Regions from separate parts of the Salicibibacter cibi genome, predicted to be linked through region 4. Evidence: riboswitches for the same ligand, from Rfam matches in the RefSeq annotation. Region 4 holds a riboswitch; each other region holds the start of a gene.
What was found. Region 4 has a riboswitch for S-adenosylmethionine ahead of HUG20_RS16520 (methionine ABC transporter ATP-binding protein). Riboswitches for the same ligand answer to the same signal wherever they lie in the genome.
Positions count from the first base shown of each region.

Region 1: linked by a shared signal. The riboswitch ahead of metK (methionine adenosyltransferase) and the one ahead of HUG20_RS16520 (methionine ABC transporter ATP-binding protein) in region 4 are both predicted to bind S-adenosylmethionine.
Region 2: linked by a shared signal. The riboswitch ahead of HUG20_RS08055 (methionine biosynthesis PLP-dependent protein) and the one ahead of HUG20_RS16520 (methionine ABC transporter ATP-binding protein) in region 4 are both predicted to bind S-adenosylmethionine.
Region 3: linked by a shared signal. The riboswitch ahead of HUG20_RS03570 (5-methyltetrahydropteroyltriglutamate--homocysteine S-methyltransferase) and the one ahead of HUG20_RS16520 (methionine ABC transporter ATP-binding protein) in region 4 are both predicted to bind S-adenosylmethionine.

Region 1 covers NZ_CP054706.1:3,206,193-3,209,871, reverse strand. The annotation lists gene pckA (phosphoenolpyruvate carboxykinase (ATP)) at 237-1,820, opposite strand; SAM riboswitch class I at 2,217-2,324, shown strand; gene metK (methionine adenosyltransferase) at 2,429-3,643, shown strand.
Region 2 covers NZ_CP054706.1:1,561,651-1,565,329, forward strand. The annotation lists gene HUG20_RS08040 (asparaginase) at 1-377, shown strand, start outside; gene HUG20_RS08045 (hypothetical protein) at 526-690, shown strand; gene HUG20_RS08050 (transposase) at 940-2,235, shown strand; SAM riboswitch class I at 2,523-2,627, shown strand; gene HUG20_RS08055 (methionine biosynthesis PLP-dependent protein) at 2,737-3,679, shown strand, end outside.
Region 3 covers NZ_CP054706.1:736,209-739,887, reverse strand. The annotation lists gene HUG20_RS03580 (amidase family protein) at 1-1,166, shown strand, start outside; gene HUG20_RS03575 (PaaI family thioesterase) at 1,173-1,595, opposite strand; gene HUG20_RS03570 (5-methyltetrahydropteroyltriglutamate--homocysteine S-methyltransferase) at 1,693-2,805, opposite strand; SAM riboswitch class I at 2,876-2,962, opposite strand; gene HUG20_RS03565 (LLM class flavin-dependent oxidoreductase) at 3,022-3,679, opposite strand, start outside.
Region 4 covers NZ_CP054706.1:3,318,365-3,322,043, forward strand. The annotation lists gene HUG20_RS16510 (MetQ/NlpA family ABC transporter substrate-binding protein) at 1-306, opposite strand, end outside; gene HUG20_RS16515 (methionine ABC transporter permease) at 320-1,003, opposite strand; gene HUG20_RS16520 (methionine ABC transporter ATP-binding protein) at 996-2,018, opposite strand; SAM riboswitch class I at 2,224-2,332, opposite strand; gene HUG20_RS16525 (M20/M25/M40 family metallo-hydrolase) at 2,539-3,679, shown strand, end outside.

The DNA of each region.
Region 1 (3,679 bases), 110 kb from region 4:
CCGTGAAAGATACTGTTGAACGCTACTATGCCTATGATTGTGTGTTGGTATTGGGGGCTACTTTCGATTTGCTCTTATCCTTTGCGCGATAAGGATTCTGCGACAGCGAAATTAGCTCAAGTGGACAGACCAAGGACAAAATGACGGACGATACCAAAATTTTGTCTTCAAAAGGGGTGAATGAAGCCGGGGATGAAAGAAAAAAACCGAGGAAAGGAAAGAACCTTTCGCTCGGTTTAAAGAAGTGGCCCGGCATTTCGAATGTTTTCCGGGACGTGTGTAAATCGTTCAAAATTGCGGTGGAATTTCGAGGCAAGCTCTTTTGCTTTTCGCTCATACTCTTCCAGGTCATTCCACGTTTCACGTTGTTGTAAAACGTTGTCGGGAACGCCCGGGCAACGAGTGGGAACATGGAGACCGAAAATAGGATCCATGACGGATTCTACCTGATTTAGTTCTCCTTCAAGCGCTGCGTGTACCATTGCTCTCGTGTGCGCCAAGTCGATGCGATCGCTCGTGCCATAGCTGCCGCCGGCCCAGCCGGTGTTGATAAGGAAAACATTGGCGTCATGCGCATCGATTTTTTCGCCAAGCATTTCCGCGTATACGGATGCGTGGCGGGGCAAAAACGGTGCCCCAAAGCAACTGGAGAAGGTAGCTTCCGGCTCGGTAATGCCTCGTTCCGTGCCCGCTAGCTTACTTGTGTAACCACTCAGAAAATGGTACATCGCTTGCTCCTTCGTCAGCTTGCTGATTGGCGGGAGCACGCCGAATGCATCAGCCGTAAGGAAAATGATCGTGTTCGGGTGGCCTGCTTTTCCCTGCGCAAGCATGTTATCGATGTGCTCGATAGGGTAAGCGGCGCGTGTGTTTTCCGTATAATACGTATCGTCGTAATCAGGCAAGCGTGATTCTTCGTCTACTACAACGTTTTCTAAGACCGCTCCAAAGCGAATGGCATGGTAGATATCCGGTTCTTTTTCCTCGGAGAGCTGGATGCACTTTGCATAACAGCCCCCTTCAATGTTAAAAATACCGTTTTCGGACCAGCCGTGTTCGTCGTCTCCGATGAGAAAGCGATTGGGATCAGCGGAAAGCGTTGTTTTTCCTGTTCCCGATAATCCAAAAAAGAGGGCGACATCCCCTTCTTTTCCGGTATTCGCCGAGCAATGCATCGGCATAACTTCCCGTGCCGGCAAAAGATAGTTCATCACGGAAAAAATCGATTTTTTCATTTCACCGGCATATTCCGTACCACCGATGAGGATCACTTTTTCTTCAAAAGAAATAAGGACGAATGCTTCCGACCGAGTTCCATCCACTTTTGGATCCGCTTTGAATCTGGGGGCGGAAACGATGGTGAAGCCATCTTCTGCAGCTGGATCTTCACCGATGTTCGGGCGGACAAATAACTGGCGGGCAAATAAATTGTGCCACGCATATTCATTAACCACTTTGAGCGGCAAACGATAACTTTGATCTTTTCCGGCATAGCCGTGGGTGACAAAAATCGCTTCTTGTTGTCCAAGATAATGAAGCACTTTGCGATAAAGCGCAGAAAACACTTCACGATCAATCGGCGCATTTACCGGTCCCCAGTCGATGTCCTCGCGGGTAGATGGTTCATCGACAATAAATTTATCTTTAGGAGAGCGGCCGGTATATGTCCCCGTCGTCGCCGCGAAAGCACCGGCTTTCGTGAGAATGCCCTCATCACGCGCGAGTGCCCTTTCCACTAACCTAGGCTCGGGAAGATCGAATTCGGCCTGTCTTTGATTTAAAAGATGGTCCAAGGCTGATGCAAATGAAACGGTACTCATAATCGACAAAATCCTTTCTGTGCTAAGCTGAGGGCATGTAATGATGATTAGATGCAATTAGTATAACACATTTTATCATATAGTCTATACTATTTTCGTGTAAAAAATTTGTGTCTGTTAATGAAATGATTGGAACTTCGGATATCAAGCGATTGAATCCGTCTTGAGCCGTTGGCCCTTTAGAGTGTATTGGTGTCATTCGGCATGGATCGGATTCTTACCTTCTATTTTGGGAGATCGCACCGATGACAGATCACTGAAAGCCGTTTTGCGTTCTATTATCAGCGATTGTTTCCTTGTGTATGAACGCCTTGTATCTTTTTTTCTCGACATAACTGTGTTAAAATCATATGGAAATAACGATTGCGACTTTGATGCGACAGGTATTAAAGTACGCTCTTATCAAGAGTAGGCGGAGGGACAGGCCCTTGGAAGCCCGGCAACCATCCCCACGGGGGAAAGGTGCCAACCTGGCAAAGTGGCAGATGCTTTGCAAGATAAGAGGCGAAAAAGGTAAGAACGATAACCCTTTTCCCTCGGGAAATCAGGGTTTTTTTTAATTCTCAATTCACCACACATATAGAACGGATCATCGAAGGAGGAGGACGATGGAAGCGAATGGACGCAGACTCTTTACGTCTGAATCAGTCACGGAAGGCCATCCGGATAAAATTTGTGACCAGATTTCCGATCGAATTCTGGATGAAATATTAAAAAAAGATCCAAATGCCCGCGTTGCTTGTGAAACGGTGGCAAATACGGGGATGATTCTGGTGACAGGAGAGATTACGACGACGACATATGTCGATATCTCCAAAGTCGCCAGGGAGACGTTGAAAGATATCGGTTATACACGTGCAAAATTCGGACTTGATGCCGACACGTGCGCGGTGATGACCGCAATTGATGAACAATCTCCCGACATTGCCCAAGGGGTTAACACTGCTTTGGAATCGCGGGAAGGCAAAATGTCCGAGGAAGAAATTGAGGCAATCGGTGCCGGAGACCAAGGGTTAATGTTTGGTTATGCTGATGATGAAACCGAAGAGTATATGCCGTTGCCGATTTTTTTGGCGCACCAATTGGCACGACGTCTGTCAAAAGTGCGAAAAGATGGAACGATTCCTTTTTTGCGTCCGGATGGAAAGACGCAGGTAACGATTGAATACGATAAAGAGAACCGGCCGCTGCGTGTAGATACGATCGTTATTTCCGCACAGCATCAATCGGAAGTGGCCATGGCCAGGCTTGAAAAAGAAATAATGGCTCACGTTATCTTGGAAGAGGTTTCGGAGCATTTAATCGACGAAGAAACCAATATTTTTATTAACCCGACCGGTCGATTTGTGATTGGCGGCCCGCAGGGAGATGCAGGGCTGACAGGACGGAAAATCATCGTGGATACGTATGGCGGCATTGCGCGTCATGGCGGAGGTGCTTTTTCCGGGAAAGACGCGACAAAAGTGGATCGCTCTGCTTCCTATGCTGCCAGGTATGTTGCGAAAAACATTGTTGCCGCAGAACTTGCAAAAAAATGTGAAGTGCAAATTGCTTACGCAATCGGCGTTGCCCGCCCGGTTTCCATTTCTATTGATACGTTTGGAACAGGTAAGGTAAAGGAGAGCCTTCTTTTGCAACTCGTGGAGAAACATTTTGATCTGCGACCGGCCGGCATTATTCATATGCTAGGGTTGCGGCGCCCGATTTATGGCCAGACCGCTGTTTATGGTCATTTTGGGCGAACGGATATTGATCTCCCTTGGGAACGTACGGATAAAGCCACGTTGCTTAAAGAAGATGCTTTTGTAGCGGAAGCGAAATAAGCGAAAAAACACCGTTGAGAACCGGATGTTCCAACG
Region 2 (3,679 bases), 1.8 Mb from region 4:
AGCCGAAAACCAAGAGGGGGAACTCTCGATCCCAAGTAGAAATTATCAAAATCCATTTAGGTTCGTCGCCGTCTTTGCTACGGCTTTTGCTGGAAATGGGGGCGACGGATGGTGTCGTCCTTGAAGGGTTGGGAAGAGGACAAGTTCCACCGGCTTTCATGCCGTTGATTGCGAATGCCCGGATCCCGATGGTCGTTACGACGAGCGCAAACGAAGGCGAGGTCTATCCTGCGTATGAATATGAAGGAAGCACGTATGACCTGATGAATCATGGGGTCATTTTAGGGAAGGATTATAGTAGCCGAAAAGCAAAAATAAAACTGCATGTGCTTTTGGAAACCGGTGTTACGGAGATTCAGGAAGCGTTCAGTAAATAATAGAGAAGAACTTCCACCAGAGGGGCTCTTCCTCTGAATGAAGGAAGTCGGTTAAAACCGTCACGTCCTGTGACAACGCCGACACTAGCCCATCCTGGGCGTCGAAAACGTTAGTGCCGGCATATTCCGGCGAAGGAGGGAAGCGTCAGTGACGACGGATACAAGGTATCGCATCGTAATCCGTTGCCAGGATTGCGGCGAAAAATATATTTTGCGAGGCCGCCAAAAAGGGGACGGGCAATATGAGACAGGGTTTAAGCGGTGCGTGTGCGGCAATGAAGATGATTTTGTCATTGAAGCATCTCCGGAGTGACCCTCTTTCCTATCAAACCTATATGAGCTAATTGCGCTGTTTCAAAACCGTTGCCGCACAAGGGGTGCGAGTGACGTAAAAAAATATTTTCTCCCAAAATCAAACGGAATTAAAGGCTTGGCGAAGGTCAAAAGCACGGATCCTGATACATCGACCCCAAATCATAAAAAAACAGGTGAAACCGCTCCACTAGTGGGTTAGAATAGTTATAGACAAAAAACCAACTATTACCCTGGAGGGTCACCTGTTATGGCTATTATACCACAAATGAGCTTATTTTCATGGGAAGATCTTGCGGATCTTGGAGATTTGGAACGCTTACGTTTGGTGCTCGATTATTTACCGGATGAAGCGTTGATGCGAACGTTGGAGAAAAAACGATATAAAGGGCGAAATGAATACCCTGTTCGCGCGATGTGGAATACGATGCTTGCAGGGGTTGTCTTTGAGCACACATCGATTGAATCATTGCGTCGGGAATTGAGCCGCAATGGACAGCTACGCGAATTGTGTGGCCTCACCGTGATCGTGCCCCCTGCTTATGTATATACGCGCTTTTTAAAAAAGCTGCGGGCGCACGAATCAAAGGTTGAAGCGATTTTTGAAACGATGGTGGAACAATTGAGCGAGCTCCTCCCTGATTTCGGGAAGGCCCTTGCGATCGATGGTAAGGCAGTAGACTCTTTTGCGAAGGGAAAACATAAGGATGAGGATCCTGACGGACGCCGTGATACCGATGCCGATTATGGGAAGAAAGAATATAAGGGGAAACACAAAGACGGGACGATCTGGAACAAAGTGATCAAATGGTTCGGCTATAAAATCCACCTGATCGTCGACGCGGCCTATGAATTGCCTGTGGCTTATTCAGTTACGAAAGCATCGGTGCCCGATATTAACGCCGGTCATGATATGATCAATGAGCTTGAAAAAGAACGCCCTTGGCTTTTGGGACAAGCAGAAACACTCGCCGGTGATCGCGGTTACGATGACACCAAAATGCTTGAGCGGCTGTGGGATGACCATCAAACCAAGCCTGTCATTGATATCCGGGACATGTGGAAAGATGGCGAGGACACGCGCCAACTGATGGACATTGAAAATGTCACGCATGACTATAAAGGCACCGTGTACTGTCACTGCCCGATGACCGGGAAAGAGCGCGAAATGGCGAATGGGGGCTTTGAGAAAGATCGAGCCACCCTCAAAAAGCGTTGTCCGGCCAAACAATATGGCATCACCTGTGAAGGACAAGCGGAGTGTCCGATTGCCCAAGGAATTCGGATTCCGCTCAAGGAGGACCGCCGGATCTTCACACCGATCGATCGAGCCAGTTACACATGGGCGAAGGCATACGCGAAACGAACGGCCGTGGAACGTGTGAACAGCCGGCTTGACGTCTCCTTTGGCTTCGAACAGCATACCACACGCGGGCAAAAGAAGATGAAAATGAAAACTAGGTTGGCTCTGTGCACGATGTTGGCGATGGCTTTAGGCCATATCCAAGAAGGCCGCCCGGAAAAAATGCGAAGCTTGGTTTCCTAAAAGCATCCACATGTGGGAAACCGAATTTTAAAACAGTTTTTGTGGATAACAGGGTACGTGTGTCTTTTTTGAGGTATAAAAACGAATGATATTCGAATAGTAGCGATTTTGGTTCGTGGAAGGAAATTTTAAGGCGTTTTCAACAAAAAACCAGGAGTGAACCTGGTCCCGTTTTTACGCCTAAATCGCAAAAATCGTTACAACGCAAAAAGCTCTATATCTGTCCCTCTTGAAACATGACGGAAATTCCTGTAGGATAATGGAACAGCAAAAATAATAATTATTTTTTCTTATCAAGAGAGACGGAGGGAAAGGTCCAAAGATGTCTCAGCAACCAGCTCATCGGAGTCAGGTGCTACTTCCTTCGGAACGGTGGTTCCGGACGATAAGAAGATGCATTCATCACTGGCAGTGCTTTCTTCTTATTCGATTCACAAGAAGAGGGCATTTTTTATTTTTACAGATCATGCATATTCAGTAGCATGGGAAGGAGAAGGAATGATGGAGCGGACATATACGAAAGAGACAAAGCTTGTTCAATCCGGCAATCGCAGAGATAAACGCACCGGTGCCGTCAATGCGCCGATTTACATGAGCACTGCGTTTGAGCACACGGGTGTCGGTGAATCAACCGGTTATGATTATGCCCGTACCGGTAACCCAACGCGTGAGGTGCTTGAAGAAACGATCGCCGAATTGGAAGGGGGAACGCACGGTTTTGCCTGTAGTTCTGGCATGGCAGCGATTCAAGCTGTGCTCAGTTTGTTCTCTCAAGGAGACGAAATCATCGCTTCCGTGGATTTGTACGGAGGTACATACCGATTGTTTCGCCAATACTGGCCGCAATGGGGGGTAGACGTTCGTTATGTTGACCCGAGAGATCTACAAGCCGTTGAGCAAGCAATTGAAAAAAATACGAAGGCGTTATTCATTGAAACACCGACAAATCCTTTAATGCAGGAAGCGGATTTAGATGCACTCAGTCAACTAGCCAAGGAACATGATTTACTTATGATCGTTGACAACACGTTTTACACCCCGTTATTGCAACGTCCGATTGAATTTGGCGCGGATATCGTGATCCATAGCGCCACCAAATATTTGGGCGGCCATAACGATGTCGTGGCAGGGCTCGTTGTTACCGACGATGACGTGTTGGGGGAACACCTTTTCAATATTCAAAATGGGATTGGAATGACACTTGGAGCTTTTGACTCCTGGCTGCTCGTTCGCGGAATGAAAACGTTGGCGTTAAGAATGGAAAAACATCAACAAAATGCCCACGCTGTTTGGGAAATGTTAAAAAAGCATTCGCTTGTCACGGAAGTTCTCTATCCGGGCAAAGGAGGAATGCTTTCGTTTAAAGTTCAGGATGAGAAGCTCGTCGACCCATTGCTTCGCCATTTACGGCTCGTTACATTTGCCGAAAGTTTGGGAGGCGTCG
Region 3 (3,679 bases), 1.2 Mb from region 4:
CGCCCGCAGGATCGATCGCGCTTGAAAATTGGCGTTCAAACGAGGATGCGTTTCTCGTCAAACAATTGCGGGAAGCCGGTGCGATTATTCTCGGCAAAACAAATATGACTGAGCTTGCCCACCGCATCGGCACAGACATGCCGGAAAACTATAGTTCAAGGGGCGGCTATGTCCTCTGTCCATACGGCACCCAATTTGATGTCGGCGGATCGAGTACGGGTAGCGCAGCGGCAGTTGCGGCTAATTTTGCACCCGTAAGCATTGGGACTGATACGTCCGGTTCGTTGTTAAACCCCGCGACACGCAATTCTCTTGTGACGATCAAGCCGACCATTGGGCTTGTTAGCCGTACGGGAATCATCCCTTTATCCTACGCACAAGATGCAGCCGGACCGATGACGCAAACCGTGACGGATGCCGCGCATCTTTTAGGAACGATCGCAGGCAAAGACCCTCAAGATGAAGAGACAAAAACACAACCGCTCAAAATTCCGAATTACGTAGAATCTCTCCATAGTGATGGTTTGCAAGGAAAAAGAATCGGTGTTTTTCGCGACTATCAACCGAGCATGAGCGATCAAATCGATCCTTCCCTTTTTGAAGAAACGATCGTCACAGTAAAAGACCTCGGAGCGACGTTGGTCGATGCCGTATCCATCCCGGCGATTAATCGAAGGGATAGTGATGCTGTTGTCAGCTATGAATGCCGACATTCCCTGAATAATTTTTTTGCCAGGGCACGTCCTTCCACGGGTTTTCGTTCCTTTGATGCATTTTTGCAATCGTATGAGGATCATGCCTACTTGCATAAATATGGCTATGATCGCCTAAGAATTCGAACAGCAGTGGAAAATAGTTTATCCAATGCTAGCTACCTCACTCAGAAACTCCGCGACGAAGGTTTGGATGATCCGCAAAGCCTGGAAAATGTTTTATTCAATCAAAACTTGGATGCTATCCTTTTTCCAAGTTCGAGTAGTAGTTATGATGTTGCTGCCCGCGCCGGATTGCCATCAATCGCCGTTCCTGCCGGCTACCATGAAAATGGGCGGCCATTCGGGATTACGTTCACAGGACAGGCGTTTTCAGAAGAAACATTATTTCAGATTGCTTTTGCTTATGAACAGGCGACGATGCATAGAAAAAAACCTGGCATAACGCAGTGACATTATTTATTTTCTATCCAGCACAGCCATTGTGCAGCGTGACACACAGATGAGTTTCTCGTCTTCGTCGACAATTTTGATCTCCCAGATCATCGTTGTCCGTCCTTTATGGAAAGGGGTGGCCGTAGCCGTCACTTCACCATCCTGTTTACTGCGTACGTGGTTCGCATTAATCTCGAGGCCAACCGGGACTTTTGTTTCCTGGTCGATATTTAGCGCTGTTCCTACTGACGCTGCCGTTTCCGCCAGGACGACCGAGGCGCCGCCATGAAGAATACCGGCAGGCTGATGCGTTTTCGGTTGCACCGGCATCCGGAGCACGAGTCGATCTTGATTTGCCTCCACAAAAGTAATGTCAAGTACATCAATCAACGTGCCTTCGGCGTTTTTTTGCAATTGTTCTTCTACATTTTTAATAGGCTGTTCCATGACGATCATCTCCTGAATAAGTATTCATTCATTTTATCACAAGAGTGAAAAGAAGAACTGATCCTCCTTTGGAAGATCAGCCCTGCTCGTCCATCTTTTAGTTTTCTCCCCAAACCTCATCTGCGACTTCTTTAATATGGCGCAGTTTTGCCCATTGTGCTTCTTCCGATAAAATGTTGCCTTCTTCCGTGGAAGCAAAACCACATTGGGGACTGATCGCCAACTGTTCAAGCGGTACATACTTTTCAGCTTCACGAATACGACTTTTCAACGCTTCTTTATCTTCAAGTTCACCCGTTTTTGATGTTACGATGCCAAGCACAATTTTTAAATCATCGCGGTTCACATACTGCAGGGATTCAAACGTGCCGGAACGCTCGTCATCGTACTCCAGAAAAAGCCCGTCCACTTCAACTTCCTGGAATACCGTCTTTGCAACCGGATCATAACCCCCACTCATGGACCAAGTGGACCGGAAATTGCCACGGCAAATATGCATCGTCACTGTTAAATCATCCGGCCGATCCGAAAGTGCCTCATTGATGATATCTTTATACCACTGTTGCTTGTTTCGTTTGTCTTGTTTTTGCTCTTCCGTATCGTCTTCAGTCGGAATAAGAATTGCCCATCCAACATCATCGAATTGCAAGTAACGGCACCCGGCATCGTAGAAAGCATGAACAGCTTTTTTGTATGCTGCAGCAAGATCTTTGCGAAAACGTTCCCGATCCTCATAAACACCGGATACAAAATGATGATCCGCGTAAAGCATACTTGGACTCGGAATCGTTTGCTTGGCCACGTGACCTTCGCCGACGATGCTTTTTAAGTAGCGAAAATGATCGAGAAAAGGATGGTCTTCCGGAAAATCCAATTGCCCAATAATCCGTACGAGCCAAGGCTTCGTTTCCACGCCTTTAAATGCATAGCCATGTTCCGGTTCATATCCTTCTACCCCATCAAGGCCTTCCAAGAAATCCAGATGCCACCATGCACGGCGAAATTCCCCATCCGTAATAGCCGTAAGCCCCGCTTCTTTTTGTTTTTCCACAATCGCGCGAATTTCTTCGTCCTCAACCTGGCGCAATTGTTCAGCCGTAATTGCATCGTTGACACGATCTTCACGTGCCTTTTTCAAGCGCTCCGTGCGCAAAATGCTCCCGACATGATCTGCACGGTATGGCGCATGCTTTGCTGTAATTTCTGCCATCTTCCCCAAAACTCCTTTTGCTAAAAAATAAACCCTCTCTTCCGAAGAAAAGAGGGGTGTGTTCGAGATCCTCTTATCTTCCTGGCATTAGCACCTTCCACCTGATGGGGTTGCTGAAGCGTCGTTGGGCCAGTCCCTCTGCTTCTCTTTATAAGAAAAAACCAATTATTTAACTCTGAATAATAGTATATCAGGATTCTATGTTATATGCAAAGGTCAAAAAAGAGAGATGATTCGTTCGAATGACCGGCGTTTCTCTTGGAAATCGTGGATATTCGTTAGAATCAGCCATTCATCATTGTGATAGCGCTCCGAAAAATAGCTTAATTGTTCTCGTACCGTGTCTGGACCGCCGATAATCATTCTTCTGCGATTTTCCTTTATTTTTTGTTGATCCCTTTCGGTCTTTTTTGCCGCTTTCGCCTCTTCTACGCTCGGCACGCGGCTATCTAGCCCCTTTTCCGTTCGTAACAGCCACATATCCTGACTCATTGCCAGTTCTTCCGCGTGCGCGTCTGATTCCCCGCAAATGACGAAAACAGCGGTTAATGCGTGGGGGACGCTTAAGCTGCCTGGTGTGAATTGTTGCCGGTAAACCTCATGAGCTGCTTCTCCACGAGTAGGTGCGATAAAATGCCCGTATACATAACCCACGCCGAGGCGGGCGGCGATTTCGGCACTATTTTCCCCGAGGCCCAAAGAGTAAACTGGTGGGGCTGCATTCGTTCTCGGTGTTGCTCGTACGCCCTTAGGTGATTGGCCACGAACATAGCTAGCGAGGGCTTCCAATTTTTCCGGATAATCATTTAACTGATTTTCTTTCCCATCCGCCAACGCAGATCGAACCCTTTCTGCCCCTCCGGGTGACCGTCCC
Region 4 (3,679 bases):
ATGTTGATAAAAATTGGCGTCTAAATCGCCGTTATCCAACGCCTCGTTAGGAATGACATAGTCATTGAATGTTTCGATTTGCATATCAACTCCCTCTTCTTCGAGTAGGTCTTCCGCAAACTCAAGAATTTCAGCGTGAGGTACGTTTGTGGCACCAACGACTAATTCAGATGGCTCTTCATCATCTGCGGCTTCGGTACTTTCACCTTCTTCCGCTTCATCACCTGCTTCTTCATCATCTGCTCCGCAGGCGACAAGTACGGTTGTCAGTGTCCCTAAAGCAATCAGTTTATAAAACTTATTCATTTCAATTCTCCCCTTATCTTTTATCAATTTTTCGTGTGATAACATCACCGATTCCTTGAATAATAAACACGATGACCGAGATGATGACCGTCGCAACGATCGTCACATCCGAGCTGTTACGCTGAAAACCGTCACGAAACGCCAGATCCCCTAACCCGCCGGCGCCGATGACGCCTGCCATCGCCGTATAGCTGACGAGCAATATCGCAGTGACCGTAACGCCGGACACGAGCGCAGGCAACGACTCGGGAATAAATACCTTGAAAATGATTTGCTTTTGGTTCGCGCCCATAGACCTGGCTGCTTCCACGACACCTTTATCCACCTCACGCAAGCCGATTTCCACAAGGCGGGCATAAAAAGCCGCGGAACCGATCACGAGTGCCGGTAAAGCTGCGTTCGGGCCAAGCATTGTTCCCATCACAACATTCGTAAACGGAATGAGCAAAATAATTAAAATGATGAATGGCACGGAACGAAAAATATTTACAAATCCAGTGGTAACAATGTTTACAATTTTATTTTCCCAGAGCTGTCCTTTTGAAGATAAGAAAAGAATGAGACCAAGAATGATACCTAAGAAAAAAGTAAACAAGATCGCGACCCCACTCATATAGAGGGTCTCCCACGTGGCTTCCAGCATGTTTCCCCAATCAACGTTTTCTAGCATGTTTTCCCGATCGATTTCATCAAGCATCGGCAATCACCTCTGCTTCCACCCGGTGGCCGTAAAGAAATTGAATGGCTTCTTTTAATTGCGCTCCATCCCCTTCGATGGAAACGTATAAACTGCCATAGCTCCCGTGCTGCGTTTTGGCAATATTTCCTTGTAAAATATTCACCGTTACGCCAAACGAACGGATTAATTCGGATACGACCGGTTTTTCCGCGTCATCCCCGACAAACGTTAAGCGAATGACGGTCCCCTTTTCTCGCTTGAGCTGCTCTTCAATGGCTTCATTGGAATCTTCCGGGTCGGTGACTTGCTTGACGAATGTTTTCGTAATCTCTTGTTGAGGATCTCTAAAGACATCCAACACATTTCCCAACTCAACAATTTTGCCATCTTCCATCACGGCAACACGCGAACAAATTTTTTGCACCACTTGCATTTCGTGGGTAATGATGACAATCGTGAGCCCTAATTTTTGGTTGATATCGTGGAGCAAATCAAGAATCGCGCCAGTCGTTCGCGGGTCAAGCGCGGAGGTCGCCTCATCACACAAGAGCACTTTCGGTTCATTGGCAAGCGCCCGGGCAATGCCGACCCGTTGCTTCTGCCCGCCGCTCAGTTGCGATGGATAAGACGCTTCCCGCCCTTTCAAACCAACGAGTTCGATCAACTCTTCCACACGCTCGTTACGTTTTGCTTTTGCAATACCGGCAACTTCAAGGGGGAAAGCAATGTTTTCCCGAACGGTTCGCGACCATAGGAGGTTAAAATGTTGAAAGATCATGCTGATTTCTTGCCTTGCGCCCCTTAAGTCTCGATTGGATAGATCCAAAATGTCACGATCTGCAATTTTTAATGTGCCGGTCGTGGGCGTTTCCAATCGATTAAGGAGACGTACGAGCGTGCTTTTCCCCGCACCGCTGTAACCGACAATTCCGAAAATCTCTCCCTTTTCAATATCTAAATTAATCTCTTTTACCGCTTCGATGGATTGTCCTTTTAATTGAAACGTTTTCGAGATGTTATTCAGATGTATCAGTGGATGGACCTCCTTTCTTTTTATTCCTACTATCCTGATAGGCTCAGTGTTTTTTCGTTTAGAAAACTTGGCTTTTCGCCAAGCTTTTATGGCGAAAAGCCCTAGTTGCACTTATGTAGGAAAGAAAGTTGATTTATACTTTCTTTCCTACCAAAAAAATAACCCTTTAGCCCTACGATGAGCAGAAAGGTTACGCATCATTTCTGTCTCATCTTCCAAGGATGAACACCTTGCAGGAATTGGCACCTTTGTAATTCGCCATTACCGGTTGCCGGGCTTCATCGGGCCAGTCCCTCCACCGCTCCAGATAAGAATAGTATTCTATGAATGCGTTTATTTTAGCACCGGCCCCCTATGCTGTCAACGTATACGATTCATCGGGCATGCGTTGTTGTCATGCGGCATGGACCGGTTTCGGGCATCTTATGGTCTCGTTTCCGAATCCCAATATAGCAATAGTCAAGTTTGGCGCGTTACAATAGATATATGTAGCTATGTCACCGAGAGGAGTTTTCCTATCATGTATGAGCAGTTGGCAACGCTGTGTGAAGCAGAGCAGGCGGAATGGTTAACGATGAAGCTCGTTGCTCTCGATAGCACGAACGGGAGCGCGGGCGAAATTGAAATATCCGATTATCTACATAAGCTTATTCGTTCCTTCCCATATTTCCAAAAACATCCCGAGCACATATGGTTACAGACGATCCCAAATGACAAGCGCAAGAATGTGTTTGCTTTTTTACCGGGAAAGGCGAACGCAAAAGAAACGATCCTTTTTCATGCCCATTATGACACCGTGGGCATTGAAGATTATGGGACACTGAGTGCGCATGCTTTCGATCCGGAGGCGTTGCTCGCCTATTTTTCCGATGATGTGACAAATACAGAAATCAGGGAAGATGCTGCAACCGGCGATTGGTTGTTCGCTCGCGGATCAGCGGATATGAAAAGCGGCATTGCGGTTCACCTCGTGAACCTGCTCCGATTCGCGGAACACGAACGGCCGACAGGCAATATCCTCCTGCTCATCACCGCTGACGAAGAAAGCGAACACGCAGGGATGAAGGCTGCAATCACAGAGTTGCAATATCTCCGAAACGAATGGAGGATCCACTACAAGGCGGCCATCAACAATGATTATATTTCTCCGCAATATGAAGGGGACAGCACGCGCTATATGTACACGGGCACATGCGGGAAAGTTTTGCCGTGTTTTTATGTAGCCGGAAAAGAAAGCCATGTCGGCGACACGATGACGACGGTGAATCCAACATCGATAGCCTCCAAATTAAACTTGGAACTTCATAACAATGTTGAGATCGCCGAACAAATGAAAGAGGAATTCATTTTGCCGCCGACATGCTTATATCAACGGGATAACAAGCAAACGTATGACGTGCAAACAGCAACGAGCGCTTACATCTATTTTAATTTTTGTTTATATGAACGTACTGTACACGAAGCAACGACACGGTTGTTGGAAATCGCGCGAAGATCGGCAGAAGAAGTGTCAAAAGAATACGAAAGCCGCTATCAAGCTTTTACAAAACAAATGGGCAGGGATCCGAAAAACCTCGATTGGTCCGTCGAAGTCACTACGTTTGAAGCTTTCAAAAAGGAATTGGAAGCATTGAACGCTCCCGTTGCCGATACGATCGAAC